3 regions of the Shewanella acanthi genome follow, and region 3 is predicted to be linked to each of the others. Evidence: predicted binding sites of a transcription regulator. Region 3 holds the regulator's gene; each other region holds the start of a gene.
What was found. The regulator LexA, encoded in region 3, represses DNA repair genes until DNA is damaged. The targets are predictions, from matches to a motif close to TACTGTATNNNNATACAGTA.
Positions count from the first base shown of each region.

Region 1: a site for LexA is predicted at 2,348-2,367, ahead of dinG (ATP-dependent DNA helicase DinG). Genes of this name have one in related genera too.
Region 2: a site for LexA is predicted at 2,669-2,688, ahead of recN (DNA repair protein RecN). Genes of this name have one in related genera too.

Region 1 covers NZ_CP080413.1:2,553,012-2,557,305, reverse strand. The annotation lists gene K0H61_RS11175 (sulfite exporter TauE/SafE family protein) at 1-243, opposite strand, end outside; gene dinG (ATP-dependent DNA helicase DinG) at 252-2,324, opposite strand; gene K0H61_RS11165 (DNA polymerase II) at 2,428-4,294, shown strand, end outside.
Region 2 covers NZ_CP080413.1:1,046,895-1,051,188, forward strand. The annotation lists gene K0H61_RS04650 (universal stress protein) at 1-468, opposite strand, end outside; gene recN (DNA repair protein RecN) at 958-2,616, opposite strand; gene K0H61_RS04660 (AEC family transporter) at 2,745-3,707, opposite strand; gene K0H61_RS04665 (YjaG family protein) at 3,997-4,294, opposite strand, start outside.
Region 3 covers NZ_CP080413.1:3,894,685-3,898,978, reverse strand. The annotation lists gene coxB (cytochrome c oxidase subunit II) at 1-1,288, opposite strand, end outside; gene K0H61_RS16715 (cell division inhibitor SulA) at 1,691-2,203, opposite strand; gene lexA (transcriptional repressor LexA) at 2,200-2,820, opposite strand; gene plsB (glycerol-3-phosphate 1-O-acyltransferase PlsB) at 2,982-4,294, shown strand, end outside.

The DNA.
Region 1 (4,294 bases), 1.3 Mb from region 3:
AGCGAAGTACCAAAAGCGAGGATTAAAAAATTGCTGTTGATAGTATGTCCACGCCGCCATGGAGGAGCCAAAACTGGCGGCAAACTTGTTGGTGCCAAGAGCCGTGTGGGCAGGAATGCCTAATGTGAGTAGGGCAGGAATGGATAACAAGCCACCGCCACCGACCACTGCATCAATAAAACCAGCCACTAATCCAATAATGGCGAGTAACATCCAGTGGCTGGGATCGAGGATAAACTCCAGCATCAAAGTTACTCAATCACGCGTCTAAAGGGCGGCAGGGCATCGAGTAAGGATTTTCCGTAGCGCTTAGTCACAAGGCGGCGGTCTAGAATCGTGACTCGGCCATAATCTTGCTCCTTACGGAGTAGCCGGCCGCAGCTTTGGATAAGCTTGCGGGACGCATCGGGAATGGTCAATTGCAGAAATGGATTTCCCCCTTTGACTTTGACATATTCGGCGTGGGCCTGCTCCACCGGTGAGGTGGGCACAGCGAAGGGCAGTTTAGTCACAATCAAGTTGGTTAAGTAATCACCGGGTAAGTCTAAGCCTTCAGAAAAGCTACCAGTACCGAAGAGAATACTGGGTTCACCCTTATCGCATTTGGCCTTGTGGGTGTCGAGCAGTTGTTGCCTTGGTGCATTGCCTTGAATAAGCAGCTCTATGTCGAGTTTGCCCTCGAGTAACTCGGCGACCTTTTCCATCTGCCAGTAGGACGCAAACAGCACCAGCGTCGCCATTTCTCCTTCGATAAGCTGTAAAATGTGCTCGGCAAGCTCATCGGTATAGGCATCATCTGTAGGTTCTGTTTTCATCCTAGGCAGATACAGCGTCGCGTTATTTGGATAATCGAAGGGAGATTGCAGGGCTAAATAGCGGCTGCCATCGCGCACAGACAATCCCACCTGGTGGGCAAAATGGTCAAAATTGTTGAGTGCTCTTAAGGTTGCGCTGCAGAGCACGACGCCTGCGGCTTTTTGCCAAAGCATGGTCTCGAGCATAAACCCCACCTCAATTGGGGAGGCACTCAAAAGATAATCGACCTGTTTTCCGGTGAGTAACTCAATCCAGCGCGCCATCGGGGCGCCTTTGCTCGAGTCCACTTTTGCCATCATCTTCCATAGCTTGTGCAGATTTTCAAGCCGTTGCAACATAAAGCCCATGTCAGTTTGGAGCACTTCGGCTTGATGCTTAGGCATGTCACCGTCTTTTATAGCCTCGGCCAGTAACATCTGCATCTTGTTAAATTGCTTAAGGGCAAGGCTAGATGTGGTCGCAAGGTTTTCTGCGGGGATTTTTAGGGCGTCGGGGATTTTACCGTGCTCGAAGCGATAGCGACTCTCGGGATTCGCAAATTGCTTGGTTTGGGTATCGCAGTAATGGGCCACTTGATTGAGCTGGGCAATTAAATCACCAATATGGTCCTGCATCGCCTGGGCGGGGCCGATGATATTGTTGCTTTTAATCTGATTTTGTAGCTTGGCACTGAGTTTCCCGACCTTTTCTAGCCAATCGGATGCGCCGCGAAGGGTGGCCTGCGCACTCGAAAAGTCACGCGCCACAATGGGTAAGTGATGGGCCTCATCGATAACATAAAACACGTCTTCGGGATCCGGCAGAATAACCCCGCCGCCAAGTTCTAAATCGGCAAACAATAGACTGTGGTTGGCAATCAATACATCCCAAGTATCCACATCTTCTCGTGCCTTATGAAAGGGGCAGTTGCGATGACTCGCGACCTGGCGATGACAACTGTGTTTATCGCAGGCGATTTGTTGCCACAGATGATCGGGCAGGGGCGCAGCTAGGGTGTCTAACTCACCATTCCAGCGGCCTTCTTGAAAATCCTTTAGGAGTTCCTGCAACATCGCCACTTGGCTGTTATCGGGTTTGGTTTGCCACATGGCCATTTGGCTGCTGTTATCATCACCAATTAGCATGGCCAGTTTTGAGAGACACACGTAACGTTGTCTCCCTTTGACTAAACCGAAGCGGAAATTGAGCCCCGATTGCGCCAGAAAAAAAGGCAGATCTTTATGCAGTAACTGTTCCTGCAAAGCTACAGTAGCAGTCGCGATGCACACTTTTTTCTTACTGGCGAGTGCTAGAGGGATAGTACCTAGAATATAAGATAATGATTTACCAATGCCCGTACCCGCCTCAACGACGATGATGCGCCTGTCTTTGTCGTAGTCACCTGCGAGGGTTTTTGAGATCTCGGCCACCATATAATTTTGCTCACGACGTGGCCTAAAATTAGGCAAAGAGGTTGAGATATCTTTATATATGGCTCGGATCTGGTTTTTTACATTATCGGGTAACATGCGGCACTACTTTCTCGAATTAATGCTGTACATAATAACAGTGATTACGTAGCCTAAGAAACTTTTCTGCCAATTAAGGGCATTTTTATTGAGAACCCCAGTGATGACGGTCGAAACTAAGGCTTCAGGAATACCTCAGCCTGTGAGTGTACAGGGGCGAGTGTTGACTCGCCACGCAATTATGCGCCAAGGCCGATTAGTGCTGCAGTATTATCTCGCGACCATGAACGGCCCTGTGCTGGTGGAACTGCCTGATTCTGAGTACCTGTGCTTTTGCCATCAAAGCGAGGTGAATTCGCTTAAGCTGCAAACGCCACATATTCCATTGCGTTTTGTCTCACTGAGTCATCAAAGCTTTATGCGCCAAAGCGTGAGTGCGATTTATGCAAAATCCACAAGCGATTTTAGAACCTTACAACGTATTGCTAAGGATGCGGAGATTGCCCTATTTGAGGCGGATATTCGACCTGAACAGCGTTTTTTGATTGAGCGTTTTGTCGCACTGGATGTGGCATTTTTAGGGCATTTCATTGATCCCACTCAAGATAAGCAACCTACACAAAATCCCATTCCCGTGTTTACGGCCCTAAAAGCAAAAAGCATTGCACCACAGAGTGACATCATGCTCCGTTGTATTTCCCTCGATTTTGAATGCAGCTTCGAGGGGTTACTCTATTCGGTGGCTTTATATGGCAAAGACTCGCAGGGCACAACCTATCAAAAGGTTATCATGGTGGGTGAAGCGCAAAGTGATGCCGCAGCTTATATCGAGTGGGTAGTAAACGAGTCAGCACTCATCCACCGCTTGATTGCTTGGTTTGCTAAATACGATCCTGATTTGATCATAGGTTGGTCTGTGGTGACCTTCGACCTAGCACTGCTTTATCGGCGCGCCGCAGTCAATCGCATCCCGTTGAAGATTGGGCGGGGAGGTAAACTTCTTGAGTGGAAAGTCGACAATAAATTTCGCCCCGAAACCTTAAGTTTACCGGGAAGGGTAGTGCTGGATGGCATCGATTGGCTAAAGGCGGCTTTTTATCAGTTTGAACGTTATTCGCTGGAATTTGTATCACAAGCCCTTTTAGGTGAGGGCAAGGCCATTGAAAATGTGGAGAATCGTGCCACTGAAATTGATGAGCTATTTACAAAAGATAAGCAAGGATTAGCCCACTATAATTTAACCGATAGTCGGTTAGTGTGGGATATTTTCGAGCACACCCTATTATGGGATTTCGTGCTGGCTAGGGCTGAATTGACAGGGCTTGAGCTTGGGCGTGTTGGTGCATCGGTCGCGGCTTTCTATCATCTTTATTTACCCCATTTACACCGCAGCGGATACGTTGCTCCAGCACAGCCCGCAAGCCAAGGGATAGAAAGCCCAGGCGGGTATGTGATGGATTCAGTGCCGGGATATTATAGAAATATCCTCGTATTTGATTTTAAGAGTCTGTACCCATCGATTATTCGTACTTTCTTGATTGATCCAAAAGGGCTTATTGAAGGTTTAGCAAGTGATGAGGAAGATTGTGTCCCAGGATTTTTAGGCGCGCGTTTTAACCGAAAATCGCCAATTTTGCCTAAGCTGATTAAAAACCTTTCTGAGCAGCGTGAAAAAGCTAAACGCGAGTCCAATGGGCCTTTATCTCAGGCGATTAAAATCATCATGAATTCGCTCTATGGAGTGTTGGGTTCCCAAGGCTGTGTATTTCATGATGCCAAACTTGCCAGTTCAATTACCATGCGCGGGCATCAAATTATGAAACAAACCAGGGCATGGATAGAGGAGATGGGCTGGCAGGTGATTTATGGTGATACCGATTCGACCTTTGTTTGGCTAGGTGACGAAGCGATTGAGCAAGATATAGCCCATTTAGGCCTGCAAATCGCAAATGATATTAATCAAAAGTGGCTTAAGAAATTGAAGCGAGAATTTCAGCTAGAGAGTTTTCTTGAGTTGCAATTTGAGCGAC
Region 2 (4,294 bases), 1.3 Mb from region 3:
TTCATTGTCGATTTCGAGTGCTGTCAAAATGTGACCATTTTCGTGCCAATCCTCGAGATCGACAAACATCACTGGAATATCGTCCAATTTTAACAATTGCCATTCATCGGCAATCAAAAATTCATTGAAAAAGGGTGGATAGAATTTATGACTGACAATAACAAGATCATACTTGAGTTGTTTGCATTCGTTTACAACCGCATTGTGAATAGAGTGAGATTGGCATTCTTTTATTTCAATTGGCTGGTTTCTATCAGGGTAAGCTAGGATAGGTTTGCGTGAACCATTGATTTTATTTCTAGGTTTATCTCGATGAAGTAAAAGATTTAAATTGAAGTTATGGGTACGTTTCACTTTCAAAATGGTTAATGAAGCTTGGCATTTCCTGGCTAATACAACTGACTTTTTAATCACCGCGTTGGGGGGAATTGAGTCATCAACCGCCGCAAGAATATGCTGGAATGACATGTCAATCTCCTATTGACTAGATGGGGATTTAAGTTTAGGAGAGTAAGTTTTTTACGGTAATATTAATTATCGCTATCAGCTATGTGTTCTAGTTTTTATTAATCTATAAAAATATACATCTATATAATTCAGAGTATTAGTTAATGGTAAATTTTATGCATCTTAATATTTATTATAATTATCGGTATTTATATTCTTTAAAATTAGAAACTGATGTCTAAATGTTTCTGTTTAATGAATATTGTAAATATTTATTAGATGGTATGATTATAAAATGGATTATATAGATTATTGGAAATAAATGCTGTTAGCCAAGAGGGGATAAACGGGTTTTAAAATTGTTCTCGCAGAAAATACCATTATTAATTTAAAGCTGCTTATAAAATACCTTATATAGTGACAGAAGGTAAAATGCCCTTGTTCAAGTTTACACGATGAAAATATTCGAGAGTGAATTTGAACAAGGGGTAAGATATTTATCTTATTTTACTATTGTAGTAGCTCTCGTGCGTTGGCTAAGGTGTTACTAGTGATGGTATCTCCGCCCAATAATCTGGCGAGTTCTTGGATCCGCTGTTCCCTATCGAGTGCCATCATTGTCGTTTCAGTACTACCCGCCTTGTTAAATTTATTAACAAACATATGCTGATGACCATTTCCCGCAACTTGGGGTAAGTGAGTCACACATAGCACCTGCGTAGACTCCCCTAAGCTACGCAGCATGCGTCCCACTACGGCTGCGGTAGGACCTGAAATTCCAACATCCACTTCGTCAAAAATCAGTGTCGGTGTTGAAACTTTTTTTGCGGTAATGACTTGAATACCTAAACCAATACGCGACAATTCCCCGCCTGATGCTACGCGGGAGATAGGTTGAAGTGGTTGACCTGGGTTTGTTGTTACTAAAAATTCCACATGGTCACTGCCATTAACTGACATAGCGTTAGGATTAAAACTCACTTCGATAGTGAACTTGCCCTTAGGCATATTTAACTCGTGGATAGATTGAGTTACAAGCTTATCGAGTTCCTTAGCGTAACGTGAACGGCTTTGGCTTAACTTCTGTGCATTTGTAAAATAGCTGACTTTACTGGCTTCGACCTGTTGCTGAATTTCTTCTAGCTTGGTTTCATCGTCATCGAGGGTTGTAAGCTCGGTTTTCAATGCTAAGTGATGTTCAGCCAGTTTTTCAGGACTAACATGGTGCTTACGAGCCAGTTGCATTGCCTTTGATAGACGTTCTTCAAGGTAGGCAAAATGCGCTGGGTCGAGTTCTAACTTACTCAAGTAATGCTGCAGCTCTCCAGCGCTTTCCTGTACTTGGATAAGGGCCTCATTGAGCATAGTGCTGACATTGCTTAGGGCTGGATCATATTCCTGTAGATTATCTGTAAGAGAGGTGACCTTATTGAGCAATGACTCTATCGTGCTGTCGTCACCTTCGGTAAGTAGATATAGGCTAGCCTGGCAGGTATCCACTAATTCGGAGCCATTAGCTAAGCGTTTATGCTCCTGTTCTATCTCCTCGAATTCGCCCAATTTCAGGTCGAACTCATCTAGCTCTTCTACTTGATATTGCAGTAGTTGCTTACGGGCAATGCGCTCCTGCTGTGAAGCTTCGAGTTGTCTCAGTTCAGCTTCAATTTGTTTACAGCGCTGGTAACTTGCTGCGACGGTATCAAGTAGTATTTTATGGTTGGCATAACTGTCTAAAAGAGTGAGTTGATGCTCGCTCTTGAGCATGGCATGGTGCGCATGTTGACCGTGGATGCCGACTAATAGTTGCCCAAGCATTTTGAGTTGGGTCAGCGGTACGGGATTACCGTTAATATAGGCGCGTGAGCGGCCATCATTGCCAATAGTACGGCGCAGTATGCACTCCTCATCAAGCTCGAGATCGTTATCCTCTAACCAGCGTTTAGCCAGTGGTACATCCTCTAAAGAGAATCGGGCACTGACTTCCGTTTTGCTAGCGCCAGGCCTAACGCTGCTGGCGTCGGCTCGATTGCCAAGGCATAAACCTAAGGCGTCGATGGCAATAGATTTACCCGCGCCGGTTTCACCCGTAATACTGGTCATGCCGGGACGGAAATCCAGCTCGAGAAAACGTACGATAGCGAAGTTATTGATGCTGAGTTGGCAAAGCATAGTGCATTCCTGTCGAAAAATATACCAAACCACTGTATTGATAAACAGTATATACTGAATTTATATACAGTAAAGTGGGGCTGGCGAATAATCATCAGTCCATGAAATATAAAATCACAACAATATGTTTACGCTAGTTTTTTTATTAATTCATCGAGAAGGGGTAAGCTTATAAAACTGACTAGGGTGCCAAAAAGTATGCCCTGTGCACTACTGGATGCTTTGGTGTCGTATCGTTGGGCGAGCAGATACACACTTGCCGCAGTGGGGAGAGCGCTTAAAATCACACCCATCATCAGGTAATCGCCGCTGACACCGAAGGTCTTGAGCAAGAGATAAACCAGTAGTGGCAGCAAAAACAGCTTCAGAAAGTTAATCAGGCTAAGTTCGAGTAGCTGTTTTGCGTTAAGGAGCGGGGAATCTTTCTGATAGCGCATGGCCTTAGCGAGCACCATGCCTATGGCAAACAATGCACATGGGCTGGAAGTATTGCCAATTTGCTGCGTCATCATTACGACACTGTCTGGTAGTGTGATACCTAGCGCTGAAATCATGACGCCTATTAAGCAGCCTAAAACAATAGGGTTTTTACTCACAGCTAGTAACATGATAACAGGCGCAGAATGTTTTCTTTGGCTGTTAGTGGCTAATTCTAAACTCACTAAGGCGACGGCGAACATCAACACCGAAAGTAAGCTTGCGATGGCCGCCGCTACAAGAGCACTTTGTTTGCCAGGAAACAGAATGATTAACAGCGGTATACCAATAAAGGCGGTATTGCCAAAGGTGGTATTTAGCGCCCTGATCGCGGCGATGCCAGTTTTTTTAGGTTCAACGGCTAAGGACAACCCAAAGCAAATCAGGTAGACAATAATTAACCCAATACCATAACCACCAATAAATCCCCACTGTAGGATTTCATCTAAGGGTTGTCTGGCTAATGAAATCAGTAATATGGCAGGGAAAGCAATATAGTAAACATACTGATTTAATATATGGTCGGTGTCCGCTGGGAGTAATTTTAGTCTTTGGACAAGGGCGCCCAATAACATGATCCCGAAGACGGCAAACAGAGGGGTTAATATCGTCATGCCCTCACTCATCCTTTTATGCTCGGCTAGCTGATACTGTAATCGACAACAATAGGAGTTATTGCGCTGTATTTACAGCAAATTAACACAGTTTGGCCATGAGAAGCTATTAAGCTATGGTCGTAGTTTGGCGGTTTTTAAAGTTTAAAACACAGTATCGTTCTGAAATCTATCCCAATGATTACAGTCTTTATCAGGAGTGAAAGGAAGGAATTGTGTTCAGTGGCGGAAAACTCCGCCACTCATGTTCATAGTGTTCGCTTTAGGCCGTTAATATTGGACCGTTAAATTAGGCCATGCTGATGCCAATATTCGACACACCGGCTGCAATTAAATCCTTACGTAGGCCTTTCACAAGCTCTGCAGTAATTTTGGGATTTTCTTCAATGATTTCTAAGAGGGAGTTTTGCAGCTCGCGCTCTTCTTCCATGACTTCATGGGAGAACACAAAGTCATCTAATGCTTCATCGGTGAGTTCAACATCACAGATTGTTTCAATGTAATTAGCCACAGTGCTTGAGGATAACTTACTGATGTTAGTGATATCTTCCTCAATGTCCCCTTGTATAGCACCGAGTAAGGTTGAA
Region 3 (4,294 bases):
CATAAACTTTTTCCCCCTCAGCCATGAGCTCATCATGGGAGAGCGTTGGAAAGCTTGCGGGATCGGCACTGGCAACGGATTCAGGTTGTGACGAAGCGGCTGGTTCGGGTGTGGATTCGGTTGTCGCAGCAGGTGTTGCTTTGGACTCAGTGGCAGTGTCAGCATTACCGTTAAGATAGGCATCCACATCCTTAGCTTGAACCGTATCGCCAGCGTTATTACCCCAAGCATTTCGCTCGTAGGTGACAACGGCGGCCATTTCTTGAGTTGTCAGCTGTTTAGCGAAGGCTTGCATGGCTGTGCCACTCTTGCCGTGCAGGACAATATCTAAGTGAGCTCCAACAGGCCCCGTTGCAATTGGACTGCCTTTAAGGGCGGGAAATACACCCTGCAAACCTTCACCGTTGGGCTGGTGGCAGGCAGCGCAGCGTGCAAGATACACCTGTTCGCCCTGGGCCATTAATTCATCCATCGATAGGGTTTGTGACAGCGCTGCCTGTGCGGCAGCGGCAGCGGCGCCCGCCGCTTGTTTCTGATCAGCAACCCAAGAATCGAACTCTGCTTCCGGTAGCGCCTTGACCACAATCGGCATAAAGCCGTGGTCTTTACCACACAGTTCGGCACACTGGCCACGATAAATTCCGGGTTCATCAATGCGAGTCCAAGCCTCGTTGATAAAACCAGGGTTAGCGTCTTTTTTTACTGCAAAGGCAGGTACCCACCATGAATGGATTACATCTTCTGAGGTCATCAAGAAGCGGATTTTTCGATGGATTGGCAACACGAGAGGTTTATCGACTTCGAGCAGATAATGCTCCCCTTTGGCTTCGGCACCTTCAATTTGTGCCCTTGGGGTGGCAAGAATGCTGTAAAACTCAATGTCTTGGTCGAAATAGCTGTAGTGCCATTTCCACTGTGAGCCTGTGACTTTAACGGTGAGATCTGCGTTAGTAGGATCTTCCATGGCGATTAAGGTCTTAGTCGCAGGAATGGCCATCATAATTAAGATCAGGAAGGGGATGATGGTCCAAGCGATTTCGACTTTAGTACTTTCGTGGAAGTGTGAAGCAACTGCACCTTTGGATTTGCGGTGATTGATCATGGCGTAAATCATCACACCAAATACCACAAGTCCAATAGCACAGCAGATGTACAGAATGGTCATGTGAAGGTGGTAAACCTTGCCACTGATTTCTGTTACGCCTTGAGTCATGTTGAACCGCATATTCTCTGCGGCGAGAGGCGGGGCGAATAGCACCGCGAGTAAACAATACAACCATTGCTTCACAAGACTTCTCCTCTGCCAATTGCGAAAAGCAACTACAAAGAAGAGCAACACAGTAAGTCTCAACTCTATGCAAACTCTTCAGTTCCCAAAAAAGCGATTTTGACTTCAACGTGCGTTAGCGGCTTACTTTTGATTAAGTATTGTTACTGCTGGAATTAGCCACACTGGCACATACTGCTGAATACACCCATTGTTCTCAATATTGTTGGGCAAGTGGAATTCGATATAGCGCTCGAAAATTTGCCTAAAGTTGTGGTATTTAACCGCAACCTGAATCAAACATAAATGCAGTTTAAATTTTGATCAAGCTCACTTATTACTCTAATTGTCTGAAAATCGCCAAAAAAAAGCCTCACATGCATAGGTGAGGCGGCTTTCAAGCAAAATCAGCGGGAAAAATATTTAATGCATTGCACCAAAATAGGTCGTTTGACCGAAACATGTTGGTGAGTTGCCATGGTCGTTAGCATGAGATTGGGTATCACTTCCCTCGATTACTATTCCCATTGCTCTGGCGCTTTTTGCAACAATTTGCAGGCGGCGATTATCACGAGCATCGAGGGAATGGCTCCAAGTGATCACGGCACTTGAGGTGCCACTGGTCAAAGCCTTTTCCATCGCCCAAAGTGTTTCAACATCGTCCTTAGCATGCACTAGTAATACACTGTCCATACGCACACCGGCGCTGGCGAGTAATTGTTTATAGCCGATGCTTGGAGGATTGATTAGTACCACCCAACGTCCCTGCTGGCTTAACAGGGCTAACTGTTGGCTCAGTTGCATCAGCTCTTGTTTGCCTTGGGATTGGGTCGGCATAAACATAATGGGGGTATGCTGCCAGTCAGTATCTGCGTCACGCACGGTATCTAACCATAACCCTGGGTGACGTGGGGCATTACCTAGTAGTTTGTTCATAGCCAATCTCCGTTGCGGATCACCCCGACGGCGAGTCCTTCAATTGTCAGGCTTTGGAAACTTAAATCGACCTTGATAGGCGAGTAGTCATCGTTTTCGGCATGCAAATAAACTAAGTTGCCTTGCTTTTCGAATCGTTTCACTGTGACATCATCGTCAACTCGGGCAACGACGACTTGGCCGTTACGGGCTTGTTGCACTTTATGAACGGCTAATAGGTCGCCTTCGAGGATGCCGATGTTTTTCATACTGTCGCCCCTCACGCGCAACAGAAAGTCTGCAGCGGGGTGGAACATACTCGGGTCAACTTGGTAGTACTGTTCAACGTGCTCTTGGGCAAGAATAGGTTCGCCTGCGGCGACTTGGCCGATGAGCGGCAAACCATTTTCGCTGTTGTCTTCTTCCTCAACGGGGAGACGAATGCCGCGGGAGGTGCCAGGCATGATCTCGATGCAGCCTTTTTTAGCCAAAGCTTTAAGATGCTCCTCGGCGGCATTTGCGCTCTTAAAACCCAAACGGGTAGCGATTTCAGCCCGCGTCGGTGGCATGCCTGTCTCGGCAATATTACGTTTAATTAGCTCTAAAATTTCAGCTTGGCGTGGCGTCAAGGGTCTCATGGTGTTTCCTGTTTTTCCATACAGTTACTGTTAGTATATACAGTATTTTATGTAGTGCAAGTATTAACCATTCTTTAACCAAGTAGGAGAGTATTGGCGAACATTCCCCACTATCTGGTATTCTATTGGGCTAATGAACGTATTTACTTTGCATAACAATAATGCCTAAACAAGACTCTTTTTGGTTAAAATCATTACGTTGGATCCAGAAACATTTAGTGCACACTATCGTGGTGCCTCAGGATCCCTTTGCCGATCTTAATCTGGATGCCTCCAGACCGCTTGCCTATGTAATGAAAACAGAATCCATCAGTGATATTGCTGCTTTAAGTGAAATCACTGAAAAACTAGGCCTTCCTAGCCCCTATGAACCGCTGGTGGTCAATGGCGTCGTTGCGCCACGCGTTGTGTGTCTCGAGGGGCGTAAGCCCTTGTTTGGTAAACGTGCGGGTAATGAATCTTTTCTAGAATGCTTTATGCGTTTATTGGCTATCCATAAAGAAAAGCCTGAACTTGATATTCAGCTGGTGCCAGTTAGCCTTTACTGGGGTCGGACGCCAGGTAAAGAAGACGATTCAATGAAAGCGGCGGTACTCGAACGCGAGAGCCCAACTTGGCTTCGTAAGTGTTTAATGATTTTGTTCCTTGGTCGGCATAATTTCGTGCAGTTTTCTAATGCTGTGTCGCTGCGCTATATGGCTGACGAGCACGGTACGGATATGGGAATTGCCCATAAACTGGCGCGGGTTGCACGGGTGCATTTCCGCCGTCAACGTAAGGTCATGACAGGTCCTGTACTGCCAAATCGTCAGGCAATGTTCCATTCGTTACTGAAGTCAGAATCCCTGCGTAAGGCGATTCAGGAAGAGGCTGCCAGCAAGAAGATTTCCGAGAGCCAGGCGCGTGAGACAGCAATTGAATATCTTGATGAAATTGCAGCCGATTACTCCGATAACCTAGTGCGTATTGCCGAGCGTTTCTTAACTTGGTTATGGAACAAGCTCTACAGCGGTATCAACATTAAAGGTGCCGAACAAATCCGTCAGCTGCACCACGATGGTCACGAAATCGTTTACGTACCATGCCATCGCAGCCACATGGATTATTTGTTGTTATCCTATATTCTGTACTACCAAGGCATGGTGCCACCGCATATTGCGGCAGGTATTAACCTGAACTTCTGGCCAGCGGGGCCTCTGTTCCGTCGTGGCGGCGCCTTCTTTATTCGCCGTAGTTTCAACGGTAATAAACTCTATACCGCCGTATTCCGTGAATATCTAGATCAGCTGTTTGCTAAGGGCTATTCGGTGGAATATTTCTCCGAGGGCGGGCGTTCACGTACCGGTCGTCTGCTCGCGCCTAAGACCGGCATGATCGCAATGACCATGAACAGCGTGCTGCGAGGTATCGAGCGCCCAGTTACCTTAGTACCGGTTTATTTAGGCTATGACCATGTCATGGAAGTGGCCACTTA